DNA from 2 places in the Kitasatospora sp. NPDC101157 genome. Region 2 is predicted to be linked to the other one. Evidence: riboswitches for the same ligand, from Rfam matches in the RefSeq annotation. Region 2 holds a riboswitch; the other holds the start of a gene.
What was found. Region 2 has a riboswitch for cyclic di-AMP ahead of ACIRVF_RS33305 (transglycosylase SLT domain-containing protein). Riboswitches for the same ligand answer to the same signal wherever they lie in the genome.

Region 1 (9,356 bases), on a different contig from region 2:
GTGAGCCGCCCGCCGGTCAGGGTGGCCCGGAAGCGCCGGTCGGTGAGCAGCAGCCGCAGGGTGTTGCCGATCCAGTTGATGCAGGTCTCGTTGCCCGCGATCATCAGCACCACCAGGTGGTGCGCCGCCTCCTCGTCGGTCAGGGCGGCCGGGTGGGCGAGCAGCCAGGAGGTGAGGTCGGCGCCGGGGGAGGTCCGGCGGTGGCGGACCAGTCCGGTCAGGGTCGACTGGAACTCCCCGGCGGCGCGCACCGATTCGGGCCCGCTGTCGACGAAGTGGCTGATCAGCTCGATCATCCGCGGCCCGCTGCCGGTGGGAAGGCCGACCAGCTGGGTGGAGACCAGCAGCGGCAGCGCGCGGGCGTACTGGCCGATCAGGTCGGCGGTGCCGTCCGGGCCCCAGCTGTCGATCAGGCCGTTGGCGGCGGCCGCGGTGGTCTCGCGCAGCTGCCGGTGGTCGATCTGGGCCAGGGTGTCCGAGACGGCGGCGCGCAGCCGCTGGTGCTCGGCGCCGTCCAGGTTGAGCAGGGTGGGCCGCCAGGCGGTCATCGGCTGCAGCCGCGAGTCGGGGGCCAGCCGGCCCTCGGCGGGGACCCGCCAGTGCCGCGAGTCCTTGGAGAACAGTGCCTCGTTCCGGGTGAGTTCGAGCAGTTCGGCGTAGCCGATGACCAGCCAGGCCTCGACCCCGGGCTCCAGCTCGATCGGCGCGACCGGTCCGTGGCGCTCGCGCAGCCGGGCGTACAGGCCGTGCGGGTCGTCGGCGACGGCCTGTCCGTACAGCGGGGTCAGCGGGACGCCCACGGGGAGCCCGCCGCCGGGCGGGGCGCCGCCGGGCGGGGCGCCGCCGTACCCGGCTCCGTACGCGGCGCCGTGCGCGACCGGGCAGCCGCCGGGCGCCCGCGGGGGCTCGGGTGCCGTCACGGCTGCAGCTCCAGGAGCGAGCTGCGGTGCAGGTGGTCGACGAAGTCGATCAGCAGGTCGTAGGACTGGCGGCGGTCCCGGGCGTCGCAGTAGAGGATCGGTACCTCAGGCAGCACGTCCAGCGCCGAGCGCAGCTCCTCCTCCGGGTAACTCGGGGTGTCCGGGAAGGTGTTGACCGCCACCGCGAACGGGATGCGCTGCTCCTCCAGCCGGCCGAGCACGTCGAAGCTCTCGTCCGGCCGGCGCAGGTCGACCATCGCGATGGCGCCGAGCGCGCCGCGCGACAGGTCGTCCCACAGCGGCCAGAACCGCTGCTGTCCGGGCGTGCCGAACAGGTAGAGCGCGAGCCGGGAGTTGAGCGTGATCCGGCCGAAGTCCAGGGCGACCGTGGTGGTGGTCTTGTCGCCGCGCCCGGTGAGGTCGTCCACGCCGCTGCTGGCGGCGGTCATGGTCTCCTCGGTGCGCAGCGGGGTGATCTCGCTGAGCGAGCCGACCAGGGTGGTCTTGCCGACCCCGAACGGGCCGGTGACCAGGATCTTCACCGCTCCCTGCACCGAGGACGGCAGGTACTGCGGCCCGGACGGCCGGGAGGCGGGGGCTTCAGCGGAGTTGGCGGAGGCCAACGAGCACCTCTTCCAGGAGGGTTGTGGGCAGGCGCTCGGCCTGCGGGACGGGCGGGAGCACCTGCACGGCGCCGAGGTCCCAGAGGTCGCCGACCAGCACCTTGACGACGCCGAGCGGCAGCCCCAGGTGGGCCGCCACCTCGGCGACGGACAGCAGGCTGTGGCAGAGCCCGAGGATGCGCCGGTGCTCCCGGTTGAGCAGGACGTGCTCGGGCAGCGCCGGGGGCTCGGGCAGCCCTAACGGTCCGGGCAGGGCGCTGACCAGGCTCTCGATGGCCAGGTCGGTGCGGGTCGGGCGGCTGCGGCCGCCGGTGATCACGTAGGGCCGGACCGGCCCGTTCACCGGTGGCCCCCCGCCGCGTGGTCGACGCGCGGCGGGCTGGTCAGGTGGGTGCCGATCCGCTCGACCAGGACCTGCATCTGGTACGCGACCAGCCCGGCGTCGACCGCCTCGCTGGTGACCACGGCCAGGTGGGCGCCGGCCCCGGCGGCGACGATGAACAGGTAGCCGCCGCCGTACTCGATGATGATCTGCCGGGTGGCGCTGCCCGGGCCGCCGAAGCCGGCCGCCACGCCGCGGGCCAGTGACTGCAGTCCGGAGCAGGCGGCGGCGAGCCGCTCGGCGTCCTCGCGGGCGATGTCGGCGCTGCGGCCGATCTCCAGGCCGTCGTTGGAGACGACCACGGCGTGCTGGACCTGCGGGACGGCGATGATGTCGGCGAGCAGCCAGCCGAGATCGGGGGTGGTGGTCATGGAACTCTCCGGAGCGCTGGGGAAGTCGGGGGAAGCCGGGGGACTCGGGGAAGGTCGGGGCGAGCGGCGCGGGCCGGCCGGCGTGGGCCGGTCAGTGCGGGCCGGGGGGCCGGTCCTGGGAGCGGGCGGCCGAGCGGCCGTTGGCCGTCCCGGCCTGGAACATCGTCATGAAGGTCTGGGCCTCCCGGGCGGAGCGGTACGGCGGCTCGGGCGGCGGGGGAGCGGCGTGCTGGGCGGTGCGGTTCCCTCGGTCGCGCCGGTGGCTCCGGCGGGGCAGCGGCGGCGGGGCGTCGCCGGTCGCGGGCGGCCGGCCGGTGGGCGGGGGCTCCACCAGCGGGTGACCGGCGCCGGGGTGCGTGGCCCCGGAGGCCGGCCGCGGGTCGGGGGTGAGCGCCGGACCGGGGCGGAACGCCGGGTCGTCCCCGTCCGGCCCGAGCCCGAGCCCGGGCACGGTCGGCGGCAGCGGCTCGGTGAGCAGGGCGTTCGGCAGCAGCACGACGACGCGCACACCGCCGTACGGGGAGGGCGCCGAGCTGAGGGTGACCCGGAAGCCGTAGCTCTCGGCCAGTCGGCCGACCGCGGCCAGCCCCAACTGCGGCACCTCGCCGAGCCGGGAGACCTCCAGGCTGCTGCCCCCGGCGAGCGCGTCGGCCGCCTTGGCGACGGCCTGTTCGGGCATGCCGACGCCGCCGTCGTCGATCTCGATGACGGCGCCGTTGTGCACCGGCATCAGGGTGACGAACACCTGGGTGCTGGGCGGGGAGTAGCGGGTGGCGTTGTCCAGCAGCTCGGCGACGGCGTGGATCAGCGCCTCGGCGGCGGCGCCGACCACCGCGGTCTCGATCCGGCTGCGCACGACCACCCGCTGGAAGGGCAGGATGCGCGACTGGGCGCCGCGCACCACGTCCTCCAGCGAGACCGGCTCCGGCCAGTGCCGCCCGGCCCGGGCGCCGCACAGTACGGCCAGGGTCTGGGCCAGCCGGGCCTGTTGGGCGGCGGCGTGGTCGGCCTTGAGCAGGCCCTCCAGCAGCGCCGGGTCGTCGTGGGTGCGTTCCATCTCGTCGAGCAGGGCCTGCTGGTCGTGGGCCATGACGAGGATCCGTCGGGCCACGCTGAGGAAGGCCCGCTGGGTGGAGGCGGTGAGCTCCTGCTCCTGTTGGACGGCGGCCAGGTCGGCGCCCCGGCGGGACAGCTCGGAGCTCAGCTGCTCCTGCAGCCGGGCGAGTTCGCCCTCCAGCCGGTCGGCCCGGCCGCGCTGGGTGACGGACACGGCGCGGTACCGCGCGGCGGCCACGAGGGCGAGGACGGCGAGCACGCCGGTAGCCGTTGCGCACCACTGAGTCATCGTCACGCGGCGAATTCTAGGGCGATGATCCTACGAAGGTGTGAACGGATCTCGCCATGTGACCGGATCTCGTCAATATCGAGTCAATACGCCGTCGTCCCGGTGTCGTTCGGACGCGATCGCGCTGCCCTGACGGGCTGTCCGGTCGTTCGTCCATGGTCTTCCGGCCTTCGCGGGGGTGGCGGGTGGTGACCGATTCGCTTCCCGGGATGTGTGGGTTCGGTGTGCACGATGTTGTTGAACGAACGACATTCCGTGCAGGTGAACAATTCCGGCCCCGGCCATGGATGCGATGCCGTCCGGTGCGCGTCCGCTCCGGCGCCGGGGGCCCGACCCGGGCCGGGGCGGGTTGCTACCGCCGGTTGCTACTTCTCCTCCTTCGGCCAGGAGCGGAGGCCCGTGGTGAGGGTGGTGACGAGGCGGTCGTGGGTGGTGCCGAGGTCTTCGCTGAGCTGGAAGGCACCGGTGATGGAGAGGGCGGCGAAACCGTGGGCGAGGGAGCGGAGGGTGCGGGCGGCGTGGATCGCTTCGGAGTCGTCGAGGCCGTAGTCGCGGAGGACGGCGATGATGACGCCGACGAGGCGGGTGGCCGCCCGGGTGAGGTCGTCGTCGGGTCGGGGGGCCTGGGGGAGGGCGGTGTAGCGGTGCGGGTGTTCGGTGGCGTAGGCCTGGTAGGCCCGCAGGAGGGCGGTGACGGCGTCGTCCCCGCTGCGGCCGACCGCGGCCTCCGCGAGCCGGTCGGCGAGTTCCCCGGTGACCCGGACGGCGATGAGCCGGCGGAGTTCGGTGAGCCCGCCGCTGACGTGCTTGTACAGCGAGGGGGTGGCGACCCCGGCGCGGGCGGCGACGGAGGCGAGGGTGAGGGCTTCGGTGCCCTGGTCGTCGATGAGGGCGAGGGCGTGGTCGACGACCTGGTCGGGGGTCAGTCCTACGCGGGGCATGGCTCCGGTTCTCCAGCGGGCGGGTTCGGTCTCAGGCGGGTTCGGTCTCAGGCGAGTTCGGCGAGGAAGGGCAGCAGCGCGTCGGCGACCGCCCGCGGGTTGTCGGCCATCGGGTAGTGCCCGGATCCCTCGATCATGACCTTCCGTGCGCCGAGCTTCTCGGCCTGGAGGTCGGCGACGGCCTCGGGCCCGGGGAAGTCGGGGTCCTTGCTGCCCATCAGCACGAGGGCGGGGCAGCGGACGGCCGCGGTCCAGCCGATCGGCGCGGAGTCGCCGGTGACGTGGCCGCGGGTGGCGGTGCGGCGGCCGGGGGTGCGCAGGGCGGCGACCAGCCCGTCCACGTAGGTGTCGAGGTCGGCCGGCCGGGGGCCGGGGAAGGCCATCCTGCGGAGGTAGTGGCCCCAGACCGCGGGCCACCGGACCATCGCGGCGCCCATGACGACCATGACGCCCTTCATGAGGGCGTTCGCCCGGTGCTCGACGAAGGCGTCGATGAGCGCGATCCCGGCGACCCGCTGGGGCGCGTCCCCGGCGAGCTTGACGACGGTCGCCCCGGTGTAGGACTGCCCGACCAGGACGGCCCGCTCGATGCCGAGGTGGTCGAGCAGGGCGAGGACGTCGGTGGCGATCGCGGCGGGGCTGTAGTCGTCCCAGACGATCGAGGACTCGCCGAACCCGCGCAGGTCCATGGTGATGACCCGGCGCCCGGCCGCGGTGAGCAGTGGGTGGAGGTGCCGGTAGGCGCGGCGGGAGTCGAGCATCCCGGGGAGCAGGACGACCGGGGTGCCGTCGCCCTGCCGGGTGTCGTCGTACGCGAGGCGGCCGCCGGGGACGTCGAGGTACTGGGTGCTCGGGGTGACGGTGCCGTTCACGGTGGACCTCCACGGGGTCGCTCGCTGCTGCCGATAGCCATAAAGCTACGGCTATTAGCCTTAGCCGTCAAGCCTCCGGCCGCGCGGAACTCCCCGGTCACACCCCTTCGACCTTGAAGGGGTCGTGCTCGCTCAGCAGCTTCTCCAGCCGGGCCTGGTCGACCCGGGCGAGGGTGTCCGAGGACTCCTGCCGGTCCCGGATCACCTTGGCCAGCGTGAACGCGGAGGTGACGGTGTAGAGGAGGCCGATCCCGAGGAAGGCCCGGGTCCAGCCGCCGACGGGCAGGTAGGCGATCCCGGCGGCGAGGGCCGCGCCGGAGATGGCGAAGGAGAGGACGGCCTGGACGTAGTACGCGGCCGTGGTGCGTGACTGCATCGGTGTGCTCATGGCGCCAGGATGCGGCGGGGCGGCCGGGGTGCACATGAGTAGGAGTACTCAGATGGGCCGGGCGGTCGAGCGGTCGTTCGTTGACGTCCGGTCACCTGTTGCCCGCCCCTGGCGGATGGACGGCTTGGAATCAGGGCGTCCTAGGATTAACGTCTGATAACGCAGCGCGGTCGTCAACGCCGTACCCAGACGGCACCGTGCGCCGTCGCCTAATCCCGCCGGCCGGCCTCCGGGCAGGCCAGGGAGCCGGGGAACCACGTTCCTTGGGGTGAATCGGCGGGGCTCCGGCCCGGCCGTAGGAGACCTTCCTGCTCCGAACCCGTCAGCTAACCCGGTAGGCGCGAAGGAAGGAAAGGAGCGCGCCTCCGTGGCGTCGACGCACACTCCGGCACACCCGGCCGGCCCCGCAGCCGGTACCCAGCTCCTCGACCACCCCGGCCCGGACGGCTCCGAGCCCCACGACGCCGACTCCGCCGGCCACGGCGACCCCTTCGCCCCGGAGGCCGAGCCCAACCGCCACCGGATGCCGCGTCAGACCCGCGGAGCCTCCCCGCTGCTCGGCGTCACCGCCGTCGCCGCCACCCTGGGCGCCACCGGCTTCGCCTCCGCGACCCCGGCCGCCGCGCCCGCCGTCGAGACGCCGGACGAGGCCCCGGTCGCCCTGGCCGCCGACCCCGGCCTCGCGCTCGCCGCCCGCATCCAGCAGCAGGCCGACAGCCAGCGCACCGCCGCCGAGGAGAACGCCCGGGTACAGGCCGCCCAGGATGCCGAGGCCAAGGCCGCCGCCAAGGAGGCCGAGGCCAAGCGCGCCGCCGAGGAGGCCGAGCGGGCCAAGGCCGCCGCACTCACCCTGCCGGTGAAGGAGTACAACCTCTCCGCCCACTACGGCCAGAGCGCCCGCTACTGGGCCCACCTGCACACCGGCCTGGACTTCGCCGCCGACACCGGCACCGCGGTCCACGCGGTCGGCCAGGGCACCATCACCTCGGCCGGCTGGTCCGGTGCGTACGGCTACCGGATCGTCGAGACCCTGCCCGACGGCACCGAGATCTGGTACTGCCACCTGTCCTCGATCATCACGGGCTCCGGTCAGGTCACCTCCGGCCAGCAGATCGGCAAGGTCGGCGCGACCGGCAACGTCACCGGCCCGCACCTGCACCTGGAGGTCCGCCCGGGCGGCGGCGCCCCGGTCGACCCGGAGACCTGGCTGCAGCAGCACGGCCTCAACCCGTAAACGGGTCCGGAAGGAGGGAGCCCCGGGCCGCCCGCCCGAGGCTCCCCCCGCCACCTCACTCCGGCGGCAGCTGCGCCAGGTACGCGTCGATCTCCTCCGCGCCCGGCTCCGGCGCGAGTTCCGGGAACTCCTCCAGCAGCAGCCGCGGCAGCCCGGGCACCGTCCACTCGCCGAGCAGGTCGAGCGCCACCTCGGCCGCCGCCGCCTCGAACTCCTCGAAGCCCCCGGCGAGTTCGTCCGGCATCGGCCGGCCCAGCGCGTTCAGCTCGGCCAGGTTGCGGTAGCTGCGCCGCATCAGCCCCTGCTCCAGCAGCCGCCGTGCCCCGTCGGTGGCCATGCCGACCGACAGCACCCGGCCCGGGCCCCAGCCCTGCTCGTCCGGCTCGTCCAGCCAGCCGGTCGGCACCAGCGCCTCGTACCCGGCCAGCCGCTGCTCCTCGTCGAGGCCGGCGAAGCCGGTCAGCCACTCCCGGACGGCCGAGAGGTCCGTCACGTCCACCCCGTGCGCGTGCAGCAGCACCGCGTACAGCCGGGGCCAGGTCACCAGGTCGGCGCGGCGCAGCAGCCCGGCCGCGACCTCGCCCTGCCACTCGGCCTCGGCGTGCAGCCGCTCCTGGCGCTTGGCGTTGAGCCGCTTGGCCGCCCGCTGGTGGTCGACCAGCAGCCGTACGGCGTCGCCGTACGCGAGCGGATCGTCCTCCGGTGCGGGTTGGACGTAGAGGTGGAGCCGCTCGTACAGCAGGTGCTCCACCGCGTCGGAGGTCAGTTCGGGCCAGCCGTCGTGCATCCTGCCCTCGCCCAGCTCCAGCAGCGCCAGCACCGCGCGCAGCGGCGCTTCGGCCACCGGCGCGCGGTCCGGCCCGGTCGCCGCCCAGGCGAGCAGGTCGGCGGCCCTGGTGCGCGGGGCGAGCCGCAGGTCTTCGTCGTTCATGTTCCGAACGGTAGCCGCCGCACGGGGGTAGGGTCGGCAGCCATGGTCCCCGTACGCCTCACCGGCCCCCGGCTCGCCCTCCGCGAGTACCACCACACCCCGGCCGAAGTGGACGCGCTGCACGCGCTGTTCGGCGACCCGGAGGTGACCCGCTACCTCCCCTTCGAGCCGCGGGACCGCGAGACCTGCGCCGACCAGATCGAGCTCTACCTGGAGGAGGCGATGGCCGAGGAGCGGGACACCTACCGGCTCGCCGTCGTCCGTCGCGAGGACGCCGAGGACCCGGAGGACGCGCTGCCGGTCGCGCACGCCGGCCTCACCCTCGGCAAGTACCGCTCCGCCCACCTCGGTTACGTGCTGAGCCGCCCGGCGTGGGGTCGCGGCTACGCGGGCGAGATCGCCGGGCTGCTCTGCGGGCTCTCGTTCGGCCCGCTCGGCCTGCACCGGCTGGTCGCCCGGGTCGACGTGGACAACGCCGCCTCGGCCAAGGTGCTCACCAAGCTCGGTTTCCAGCTGGAGGGGCGGGTGCGGCACGACCTGTACAAGGGCGGCGTCTGGTCCGACTCGTACCAGTACTCGCTGCTCGCCGACGAGTGGACCGGTCCACCCGTTCCACCGCAGGGGGGTTAACCCCACCCCTGATCCGCCGGTCCCCCGGATGCCGTCCGGGCGGGGTTCCGGCCAGACTGGAGTCCGTCAGCACGGAAGACGCCGCGACACGACAACGAGGGGCCGGGGACCGGGAGATGAGCAACAGCACGCTGGGGCAGGAGTGGGACGGCCCGGACGGTTACGGCGACGGGACCCGCCCGGCCCGGGCCCGCCGCACCGAGCAGCCGCCGGGCTTCTTCCGGGCGCCGTTCTCCCGGCAGTACTACCGCGAGGTCGGCTACGCGCTCACCGGCCTGCCGGTGGCGATCGTCGGCTTCACCGTCGCGATCACCCTGTTCTCCCTCGGGGTGGGCACCTTCGTCACCGTCCTCGGCCTGCCGGTGCTGGCCGGCCTGACCAGCGCCGCCCGGGGCCTCGGCCGGGCGGAGCGGGCCCGGGTGCGCGGGATGCTCGCCCTGGACGTGCCGGGCCCGGCGCCGGTGCGCCAGGTGCGCCCGGGCAACTGGGGCGCGATCACCGCGCGGCTGGCCGACGGCGCGGGCTGGAAGGCCGCGCTGTACCAGCTGGTGATGTTCCCGTGGGCGGTGCTCAGCTTCTGCCTGACCCTGACGTTCCTGGTGCTCGGCTGGGCGATGGCGCTCTACCCGCTCTACCAGTGGGTCTTCCCGCGCTACACCTCCTGGCCCGGTTACCAGCTGTTCGACTACACCGACAGCGACCACGTCCGGCACGCGTAC
Region 2 (9,356 bases):
CCTGCGCCTGGGCCGAACCTCGTCGCGGTGGAGCGCACGGGTCGGCGCAGCCTCCGCGGCCGCCAGGAGCACGGCGCCCGCCGTTACGCGGTCACCCGAGCTCCACCAGGGCACGGGCCGCTGCCCGGGCCATCTGTTCGTCGTGGTGGCCGCTGGAGCCGCGGACGCGGGCGGCGGCTTCGGCGGCGGCCAGGGCGAGGAGACCGGGCAGGAGGTCGGTGCTGCGGGCGGCGAGCCAGCGGGTGCCCTTGGTGGCCATCCACCAGAGGTCGGCGGCCAGGCTCGGTGGGGGGTCGGCGGGTTCGACGGCGGGTGGCGGGCCGAGGGGGTGGCCGGCGGTGGAGAGCAGTTCGTGGAAGCGGCGGGCGATCAGGTGGTGGCCTTCGGCGCTGGGGTGGAGGCGGTCGACGCTCAGCAGGCCCCGTTGGGCGCACCAGGGCAGTTCGGCGAGGTGGAGGTGGAGCGCCCGGTGCCGTTCGGTGAGGGCGTGCACCACGGTGTTGACGGCCCGCATCCGCCGGGCCAGTGGCCGGGCGAGCGGGGAGGGAAGCCGGAGCAGCGTTCCGGGGTCGGGCAGACAGGCCGTCAGCAACAGGGCGCCGTGGCCGGTGAGTTCACCCAGGGTTGCGTCCAGTTCCAGCGTGGTGCGCCGGATGTCGAAGCCGGTCCGCAGGGTGTCGTTGCCGCCGGCCAGGACGGCCGCCAGCTGGGGTCGCCGGGCCAGGGCGGCCGGAAGTTGGTGGGAGGTCAAGTCAGCGGTCAGCGCGCCGCTGTAGGCCAGGTTGGTGAAGTCGACGGTCCGGCCTTCGGGCGCCAGTGACCGGGCGAGGACGGCGGCCCAGCCGCGCCACCGGTCGTTCACCTGGTCGCCGACCCCTTCCGTCAGCGAGTCCCCGAGCGCGACGAAGCGCAGCAGCTCCCCGGCGGCCGGCCGTTCCTTCGCCGCCGGGTCAGGCCCGGCGTTCAGCACGCTCATCCCGATCCCTTTCCGGCGTCTCCGCCGCGCCGCCGGGGCTCCGCACCCCGTGCGCCGCCAGGAAGGCCGCCACCGCGGCCGGCCAGCCGTACCGTTCGGCCTGCGCCCGGGCGGCCGTCCGCCGGGCCTCCTCCGGCCGGGCCAGCAACTGCCGGACGGCGCCCGCGAATCCGGCGCCGGTGTCGGCGGCGGCGACCCCGGCGAGGCCGATCAGCCCGGGCAGCGCGGAGGAGCGGCTGACCACGACCGGCGTGCCGCAGGCCAGCGCCTCCATCGCGGCGAGCCCGAAGGTCTCCACCGGTCCGGGCGCCAGCACCACGTCCGCGCAGCCCAGCAGGGCGGCCAGCTCCGCGCGCCCGTCCAGGTGCCCGAGGAAGCGCACCGGGAGCCGCAGTCGCGCGGCCCGGGCGGCCAGCCGTTCCCGCAGCGGGCCGGTCCCGGCCACCACCAGGACGGCGGACAGCCCGCGCGCCCGCAGCCGGGTCAGCGCCTCGATCGCGCGCTCGGGACGCTTCTCCACGGAGAGCCGTGAGCAGAGGACGAGCAGTACGTCCTCCGGCGCCGCGTAGCGGGCCCGCCGGGCCGCCCGGGCGGCGGCGGGCAGTGGCCGCATCGCCGCCAGGTCCACCCCGAGGGGGGCCCGGACCAGATTGGGCACGCCGATCCGCCGGAACTCCGCAGCCGCCCAGTCAGTGGTGCAGAGCACCGAGTCGTAGGCGCGGGCGGTGGCGGCGTTGAGCCGGTCGGCGGCCGCGGCGGCGAGCGGGCCGGGCACGCCCCAGGTGCGCAGCACCCCGGTGGCGCTCTCGTGCGAGACCATCACCGAGCGCACGCCGTGCCGACGGGCCCAACCACCCGTCCAGCGCAGGGTGGTGCGGTCGGACACCTCCAGCCGGTCGGGATTGAGCCGGGTGAGTTCGGCGGCCACCGCGCGCCGGTCGGCGAGCAGCCGGTAGCCCCCGGCGGCCGGCAGCTGCGGGCCGGGCAGGGTGATCACCAGGCCCTGTTCGGTCTCCTGCTCGGAGCGCCGCTCGCCGGGCACGATCAGCACCGGCCGGTGCCCGGCCGCCCGGTACCCGGCGCCCAGGTGGCGCAGGGCGGTGCGCAGGCCGCCGGAGACGGGGGTGACGAAGTTGGCGAGCCGCACGATCGTCAGCGGCCCGGTCCGGGACGGCCCGGTGGGGGACAGGGGTGTCATGCCGACAGTTCCTCCGGCAGGACCGGCGCCACCGGCTCGCCCGGAGCCGGCACCGGCGCACCCGGAGCCGGCGCCACCGGCTCGCCCGGAGTCGCCACCGGCGCACCCGGAGCCGCCGCCGGCGGGGGCAGGACGGCGGGCGGCAGCCCCCGGTGCTCCGCCAGCACCTCGGCGTAGTGCCGCAGCAGCAGGTCCCCGACGGCCTCCCAGGTCCGGGCGGTCACCTCGGCCCGTCCGGCCTGCCCGTACGCGGCCCGCCGGGCCGGGTCGGCGGCCAGCTCGGCCACCGCCCGGGCCACCGCCGCGCCGTCCCGGGGCGGCACCAGCAGCCCGGTGCGGTGGTGGGCGACCAGGTCGAGCGGGCCGCCGGCCGCCGGGCCGATCACCGGTACGCCGCTGGCCATCGCCTCCTGGATGGTCTGGCAGAAGGTCTCCAGCGGGCCGGTGTGCACGAACACGTCGAGGGTGGCGAAACAGCGGGCCAGTTCCTCGCCGGTGCGGCGGCCGAGGAAGACCGCGCCGGGCAGCGACGCCTTCAGCCCGGGCGCCGAAGGCCCGTCCCCTACCACCACCACCCGTACCCCGGGCAGGGCGGAGGCGGCCGCCAGGAGGTCCACCCGCTTCTCGGGGGCCAGCCGTCCGACGTACCCGACCAGCACCTCCCCGCCGGGGGCGAGCGCCCGGTGCAGCGCCTCGTCACGGTGGCGGGGGTGGAAGCGCACCGAGTCGACCCCGCGCGGCCACAGCTGCACCCGGGGCACCCCGTGGGCGGTCAGGTCCTGGGCGGCCGGGGTGGACGGCGCCAGGGTGCGGGCGGCGGCCCGGTGCACGGCCCGGATCCGCCGCCAGGCCGCGGCCTCGCCGAGGCCCCGACCGGCCCGGTAGGCGTGGGCGTACCCGGCGAGGTCGGTCTGGTACACGGCGACGGCGGGCACTCCGAGCCGGGCCGCGACCTGCATCCCGCGGGCCCCGAGCACGAAGGGGCTGGCCAGGTGGACGAGGTCCGGCCGGTGCCCGGCGAGCGCGGCCGCCAGCTGCCGGCTCGGCAGCGCGATCCGCACCTGCGGGTACCCCGGCAGCGGCATCGAGGGGATGTGCACCACGGGGATCCGCTCCGCCCCGGCCCCGGCGCCGAAGCCCCGGGGCGGGCAGTGGGCGCCCCGGGCCGGGGCGGGGGTGACGACGAGGGGCTGGTGGCCCCGGCGGGCCAGGTGCTCGGCCGTCCGCAGCACGCTGTGGGCGACTCCGTTGACCTCGGGCGGGAAGGATTCGGTGACGATGGCGACGCGCATGCCTGTGTTGTGTCCGCGCCCGGCGTGCACCCGGCCAAAGGGATCTGTCGCACAAGCGAACGCGGGTCGGCGATTTGCACCGCCGACCCGCGTCCGGAGCGCTGTCCGAGCCTCAGGACGATCCGGCCGTCTCCTTGAGCTCCGCGTACGGCGCGAGCTTGCGGATCGACTCGATGCTCTTCAGGCAGTCGTCCTTGCTCTCCTGCGGGTCGCCGGTCACCACGACGGACCCGTTGCTCGCCTTGAGCCGGAACCGGTGCATCCCGCTCTCGTCCTTGTACAGCTCGAACTTCCCTGCCATGTCACTCGACACCTCTCGCTCGGGTAACCCCCACGCACCGCACGGTAGGTCCAACCCCGTTGCGCCGCCCGCCGGGTGAGGCATCCGGGTCAGCGGGCCCCTGGCCACCTGAGCCGTTCGGGTCAGGTGGTGCGCTGCGCACCCGGTGCCCCTCCGGTGCACATCCGAGGGGGACGCTCCACAAGACGACGTGATGGCGAGCCGGGAGCTTCTGCACGACCTGGACACCGGCACCGGACGCCCGGGCGACGGTGCACAGCTCCGCCGGACACGCGAAGACCCGGACCTTCACCCTCAAGCCCGCAGTGCTGTGGCAAGTCCACCGTCACCGGACCGATCACTCGGCTGGAGCGGACCACTTCGGGCAGTGTCCACTTCGCTCCCCTCCGGGCATTCGTTCACCTGGGCCCGGCACCGCGTCGCTCTGTACGACCCCCGAGGAGGTGACGGGGCATCAGGTCCAACAGCGAGCCGCCGCCATCGGTCGACCGGGCGGGCCCGCGATTTCAATCCGAGGGTGAGACGCATCACAACGCCTTGCCCTGCGTGTGATGGTTTGTTTACCTTTCCTCTCGTTCGTCCCCACACGAACCCCACTCTCCGGAGCGCCGAGTCCTGTCGCCGGACCGAGTGGGCACGCGCAACACCAGCATCAGCGGCAGGAGCGGGGGAACCACAGGTAAGTCGCGCTGCCCGGACCGGTCCGGACAGCGCTAGGGGTGAGGTCGCGCTTGGCGCGGCCGGGCAACTCCAGCCCGAACCCGACAGCTCACCTCGTAGGCGTGGGAGAGGAAACACCGCATGTCTGCGAACAGCCGATTCGGCCTGTCCGGCCCGATCACCCGCCGGTTCAAGGGCGTCGTCGCCGCGGCCGTCATGGCCGGCGTCACCCTTGCCGTCCCCGTCGCCTCCGCCGGCTCGGCGGAGGCCGCCACCGCCAACACCCCCGCCGCCCTGCAGAAGCTGGCCGCGCAGATCGTGCCGGCCAACCAGCTGGCCTCGTTCGACCAGATCATCTCCCATGAGAGCGGCTGGCGGATCAACGCCACCAACCCCAGCTCCGGCTCCTACGGTCTCCCGCAGGCCCTGCCCGCCAGCAAGATGGCGTCCGAGGGATCCGACTGGCGAACCAACCCCAGCACCCAGCTGCGCTGGGCGCTGAAGTACATGAACAGCCGCTACGGCAGCCCCAACCAGGCGTGGGTCTTCTGGCAGAACCACCACTGGTACTGATCCTTGTGTCCGCAGGGTCCTGTCGCAGTGCCGCGGCGGGGCCCTCTGCGGCTCCCTCCGCGCCCCTGACGCGTAACGCGGCGGCCTGACGGGTGGTCGAAGCCCGGCCATCGCTGGGCGCCGGGGTCCTCCAGCCCGGCGGCCCAGCGCCCTCGCCGACCCGCGCGGCACACCGTTGCGCTCCGTCCCCGCGGTGGTCCCGGCGGTGGTCCCGGCGACGGCTTGTTCGTGGGGGCGTGCGGGGCGGGTCGTCCCGTCGCCCGTTTCGCATAAGCGCTTCTTCGGACTTCCGAATCCCCGCTTCTGAAACCCTCATCGTGAGTAACATTGCACTCACTCTGTGAAATTTCACAGCCTGAAGGGCATCTCCACGAAAATAACGATGGAATAACGGTGGACTAGACCAATTCGCTCGATGTCCGCCAAGTCACGCTCGTTAAACACCTGTTGGCCCAGGGCTCCTCGCCGTCCACGCGCGTAGCCGCAAGGCGCCCCGGACTCCTTTGTTCCGGTTCGGTTGCGGCTCTGCCAGACTCCCCCGCATTCGGTTTCACCTAACGGGGAGTGAGATCTGACGCATGAGCAGACACCGCAGGAAATCACGCCGATGGGCCATGGCGGCGACCGCCGCCGTGCTGGCCGGTGCGGCCGCGCTGGGTATCGGCGCCGTGGCCCAGGCGGGCCTGGTCAAGGGAACCGTCATCGGGGGGCAGGGGAACTACAGCACCGTCAACGAGCGTGTGCTCCCGTCGCTCTCGGCCCGGGTCTCCGGTCAGGCCGCGCCGGGCGACCGCATCCCGATGATCTGCCGTACCACGGGGGACACCGTCGAGAACGACAACCGCTGGATCTGGTCCGGCGGCTATTACGTCGCCGACGCCTTCATCGGTGAGGACACCGGGAACCTGCCGGTCTGCGGCTCCACCCGGCCCACCAGCTGGACGGCGCTCGACATCACCATGCAGAAGCAGGTCCAGGACGAGTGGTGCTGGGACGCGTCCGGCCTGACGGTCGCCACCTACTGGGGTTACCACCAGTACAACCAGTACGACTTCTGCCGCCTCGCCCAGCAGGGCCGCTGGCTGGACTGCAACGACCGGCCCGCCACGCTCGACGACATGGCCAACGGCCTGTCCGCCATGGGCTTCCGCAACAGCGGTTACGACCTGAACCGCAACGCCTCGTTCAGCGAGGTCACCAACGAGATAGCCAACGGGCGGCCGTTCGCGGTGCGCATCGGCTGGACCTCGGGCGGCGGGCACATGAACGTCGTCTACGGCTACGACAGCACCAGCAACATGATCGCCGTGGGCGATCCGTGGCCCAGCACACAGACATACACCTGGTGGAACTACAACACCTACGTCAGCAACGGCTCGTTCCAGTGGACCCACTCGCGGGTCGGCATCCACGCGTGAGGAGACAACCAACCATGAGGACACTGAAGGTGGTTGCCCTCACCGCCGCCGCGCTCGTGAGCGTCGGCGCCGCCACCACGACAGCCCGGGCCGACAGCGGGGCCGATGTCCCCGACTACGGCGCCGCCCAGCAGGTGCTGCACTCCGGCCAGACGCACGACACCGTCTCCCGCTTCCTCGGCGCCGCGAGGACCGCGGTCTCGCCCGGCGGCGGTCCCGGCACCGGCACCGGCGCCGACGGCGGCAGTACGGGCGGTCGGCCGAACACCCCGAACGCGGTGGCCGCGCCACCATCGTTCGAGCTCAAGGACCCGGTTCCGATGTACGAGCTGTCGGTGGACTTCGTGACGGGCAAGGCCCTGCCGACACCGCAGAACGCGCTCAGGCTGTCCTACCTCGCTTCACGGGTGAGCACGGCCGACGGTCACCCGGCCGCCGTCCTGCTCGCCCCGCCGGACAACCGCGGGGGCTGGCGGCTCGCCGGCATCCGGGACGGCGACAACGAGCTCACGCTCGCCGAACGGGCCACGGCCGGTGCCCGCACCTTCACCGAGCCGCAGATCCACGCCTGGTACCGACTCACCGCGAGCGCCGACGTCGAACCGCTCAACGCCGAGGCCACCACGGGTCTCGGCGGCAAACAGAGCCTCCCGCTGGCCGCCTACCAGAAGCTGGTGACCGGCCGGTACGCGAACAAGCTGCCCGGGTCCGGCTACGACCGCAACGGGCTCGCCGGAGGGTTCGGTCTGTTCGACGGCACAGGGTCCGCGGCCGGATCCGCGCCCGGGACACCGCCGCAGGCCCAGCCCGAAGCGCGAGCCGGGACGCAGGCACCGGTGACCTCGTCGGCCGCCGCCGCGGGCGAGCAGTCGCCCCCGACGTCCTGGCAGCTGCCGGCGCTCGGAGTCGCAGTGCTGGCCGCCGGCGCCGCCGGCCTCGGCGTGCGCCGTCGCCGCCGCGCCGCCGCGACGGACTGACGCCCCGGACGGTGACACCCGAGGCGCCGGGCGGCGGGGGTATCCCTCGGACGCCCGGCGCCTCGACAGGCCGAGTGCCCGCGCCGGCCGCCGCGGTCGTTGCCGCACCGATGTGCTCGACCGGGGCGGGCTCGTCCTCACCCCGATCGAGCACTCGGCGGGCCGGAACGGCCGCCTCCTCGTTGACGGAACCGAGGTCTTCCGGCCCGGATGAGCGCCCTTACGCTCGGGGCGTCTCGGCGACGCCGGAGCCGTCGAGGCGCTCGGCGATGGTGCGGAGGATCCGGTCCTGGTGGTGGATCAGGTAGAAGTGGCCGCCGTCCAGGACGTCGAGGGAGAAGGCGCCGGTGGTGTGGCCGGACCAAGCGGCCGCCTCGTCCTCGGTGACCATCGGGTCCTCGGTGCCGATGAGGACGTGCACGGGGCAGTTGAGCTCGGGGCCGGGACGGTAGCGGTAGGTTTCGGCGGCCTTGTAGTCGTTGCGGTTGGCGGGCAGCGCCATCCGCAGCAACTCCTCGTCGCCGAGCACCTGTTCGTCGGTGCCGCTGAGCTCCCGGAGCTTCGCGATCAGTTCGGTGTCGTCGCCGAGGTGGACGGTGCCGCCCTCGCGGTGGCGGGACGGGGCGGGCCGGGCCGAGACGAAGAGCGCGCCCGGCACGGTGCCGGCCTCCTCGAAGCGGCGGGCCAGTTCGAAGGCGAGGCTGGCTCCCATGCTGTGGCCGAAGAACGCCACCGGGCCGTCCGTGTTCCGCCGGAGGACGGGCAGGAGCTGGTCGGCGAGCTCGTCGATCGACTCGACCAGCGGCTCCGAGCGGCGGTCCTGCCGGCCCGGGTACTGGACCGCCACCACGTCGTAACGGGGGGCCAGCGCGCGGGACATGGGGAAGTAGAAGGTCGCGCTGCCGCCCGCGTGCGGGAGGCAGACGAGGGTCGGGGCGCCCGGGGCCGCCTGGTGGTAGCGGCGTATCCAGAGCTGGTCGGTGGTGACGGTGCTCGTCATGGGTGGTGCGGTCCTTCCGGGGTCGTCAGTGCGGCTGCTCGGCCGCGATCTCCGCGTACCGGTCGCGGAGTTCGGACAGGATCGGATGATCCGTCGCAAAAGGTACGGAACCGATGGCGGCGATCGGCCGGACGCCCACGGCGGCGTTGGTGGCGAACGCCGTTTCCATGGACGGTAGCTGGTTCAGCGTCACTGCGCGGGAGGTGAAGCCGCCATGAGCCTCGGTCAGCAGCGCCTCGGTCACGCCGGGCAGGTGCTCCGCCTGCGGCCAGAGCGGCCGGCGGCCGTCGAAGAAGCCCACGTTCCAGGTGGCGCCCTCGGAGATCCCCAGCTCGTCGCCGTGGAACAACACGTCGTCGAAGCCGTCGAGTTGCGCCGCGCGGCGCAGGTGCAGGCTGTCGAACAGTCCGGTGTGCTTCACCCCGGCGACCTGGCGCAGGTGCCTGACGGGCTGGACGCGCATCGGCCCCTGCGGAACCGCCGGTGCGGGACGCGTGGTGACGAGGATCCGCGGGGCGGCCGGTCCGGCCGGGTGGGGAAGGCTCAGTTCCGGGTCGAAGACGGTGATCCGGATGACTACATCATCGTCCGTCAGATCCACAGCGCGACACAGTTCCTGACGTACCTGATGCAGATTCAGTTCGGTGCCGAACACGGTTCGGCAGTCCCGCGCCAGCCGTGCGAAATGCAGCCCCAGCCCGCGAATTGCGCCGCCCTCGACGCGCATGGTTGTGAAATGTCCGTAACCGGTCAGTGCGAGCGACGTGACCTCATCGACGCCCAACTGTCGCTCGTCGAGCTCTTCCATGGCGCACAGTGTTCCACCTGCGAGGTTGCCCGACGACAGTGACGATCATCACTCCCCGGGAGGGCATTGTCGCAGGGCGTGGGCATCTGGCAAGATCACGACCGCTCGCCGATGAGAAACCGTCATCGGCTTCGGCACTGTTCAGACTGGAAC

Region 1: another riboswitch for cyclic di-AMP. It lies ahead of ACIRVF_RS38190 (M23 family metallopeptidase); the one in region 2 lies ahead of ACIRVF_RS33305 (transglycosylase SLT domain-containing protein).

Annotation. Positions count from the first base shown of each region.
Region 1 covers NZ_JBIWPL010000033.1:48,495-57,850, forward strand. The annotation lists gene ACIRVF_RS38150 (cytochrome P450) at 1-920, opposite strand, end outside; gene ACIRVF_RS38155 (ATP/GTP-binding protein) at 917-1,543, opposite strand; gene ACIRVF_RS38160 (DUF742 domain-containing protein) at 1,521-1,886, opposite strand; gene ACIRVF_RS38165 (roadblock/LC7 domain-containing protein) at 1,883-2,296, opposite strand; gene ACIRVF_RS38170 (ATP-binding protein) at 2,388-3,641, opposite strand; gene ACIRVF_RS38175 (TetR/AcrR family transcriptional regulator) at 4,007-4,582, opposite strand; gene ACIRVF_RS38180 (alpha/beta fold hydrolase) at 4,630-5,454, opposite strand; gene ACIRVF_RS38185 (YiaA/YiaB family inner membrane protein) at 5,552-5,842, opposite strand; cyclic di-AMP (ydaO/yuaA leader) riboswitch at 6,039-6,197, shown strand; gene ACIRVF_RS38190 (M23 family metallopeptidase) at 6,210-7,076, shown strand; gene ACIRVF_RS38195 (hypothetical protein) at 7,132-8,007, opposite strand; gene ACIRVF_RS38200 (GNAT family N-acetyltransferase) at 8,050-8,637, shown strand; gene ACIRVF_RS38205 (sensor domain-containing protein) at 8,754-9,356, shown strand, end outside.
Region 2 covers NZ_JBIWPL010000023.1:109,695-119,050, forward strand. The annotation lists gene ACIRVF_RS33285 (SGNH/GDSL hydrolase family protein) at 92-976, opposite strand; gene ACIRVF_RS33290 (glycosyltransferase) at 951-2,174, opposite strand; gene ACIRVF_RS33295 (glycosyltransferase family 4 protein) at 2,171-3,466, opposite strand; gene ACIRVF_RS33300 (YegP family protein) at 3,579-3,767, opposite strand; cyclic di-AMP (ydaO/yuaA leader) riboswitch at 4,402-4,565, shown strand; gene ACIRVF_RS33305 (transglycosylase SLT domain-containing protein) at 4,569-5,000, shown strand; gene ACIRVF_RS33310 (papain-like cysteine protease family protein) at 5,615-6,418, shown strand; gene ACIRVF_RS33315 (hypothetical protein) at 6,433-7,395, shown strand; gene ACIRVF_RS33320 (thioesterase II family protein) at 7,616-8,395, opposite strand; gene ACIRVF_RS33325 (aminotransferase class IV) at 8,421-9,203, opposite strand.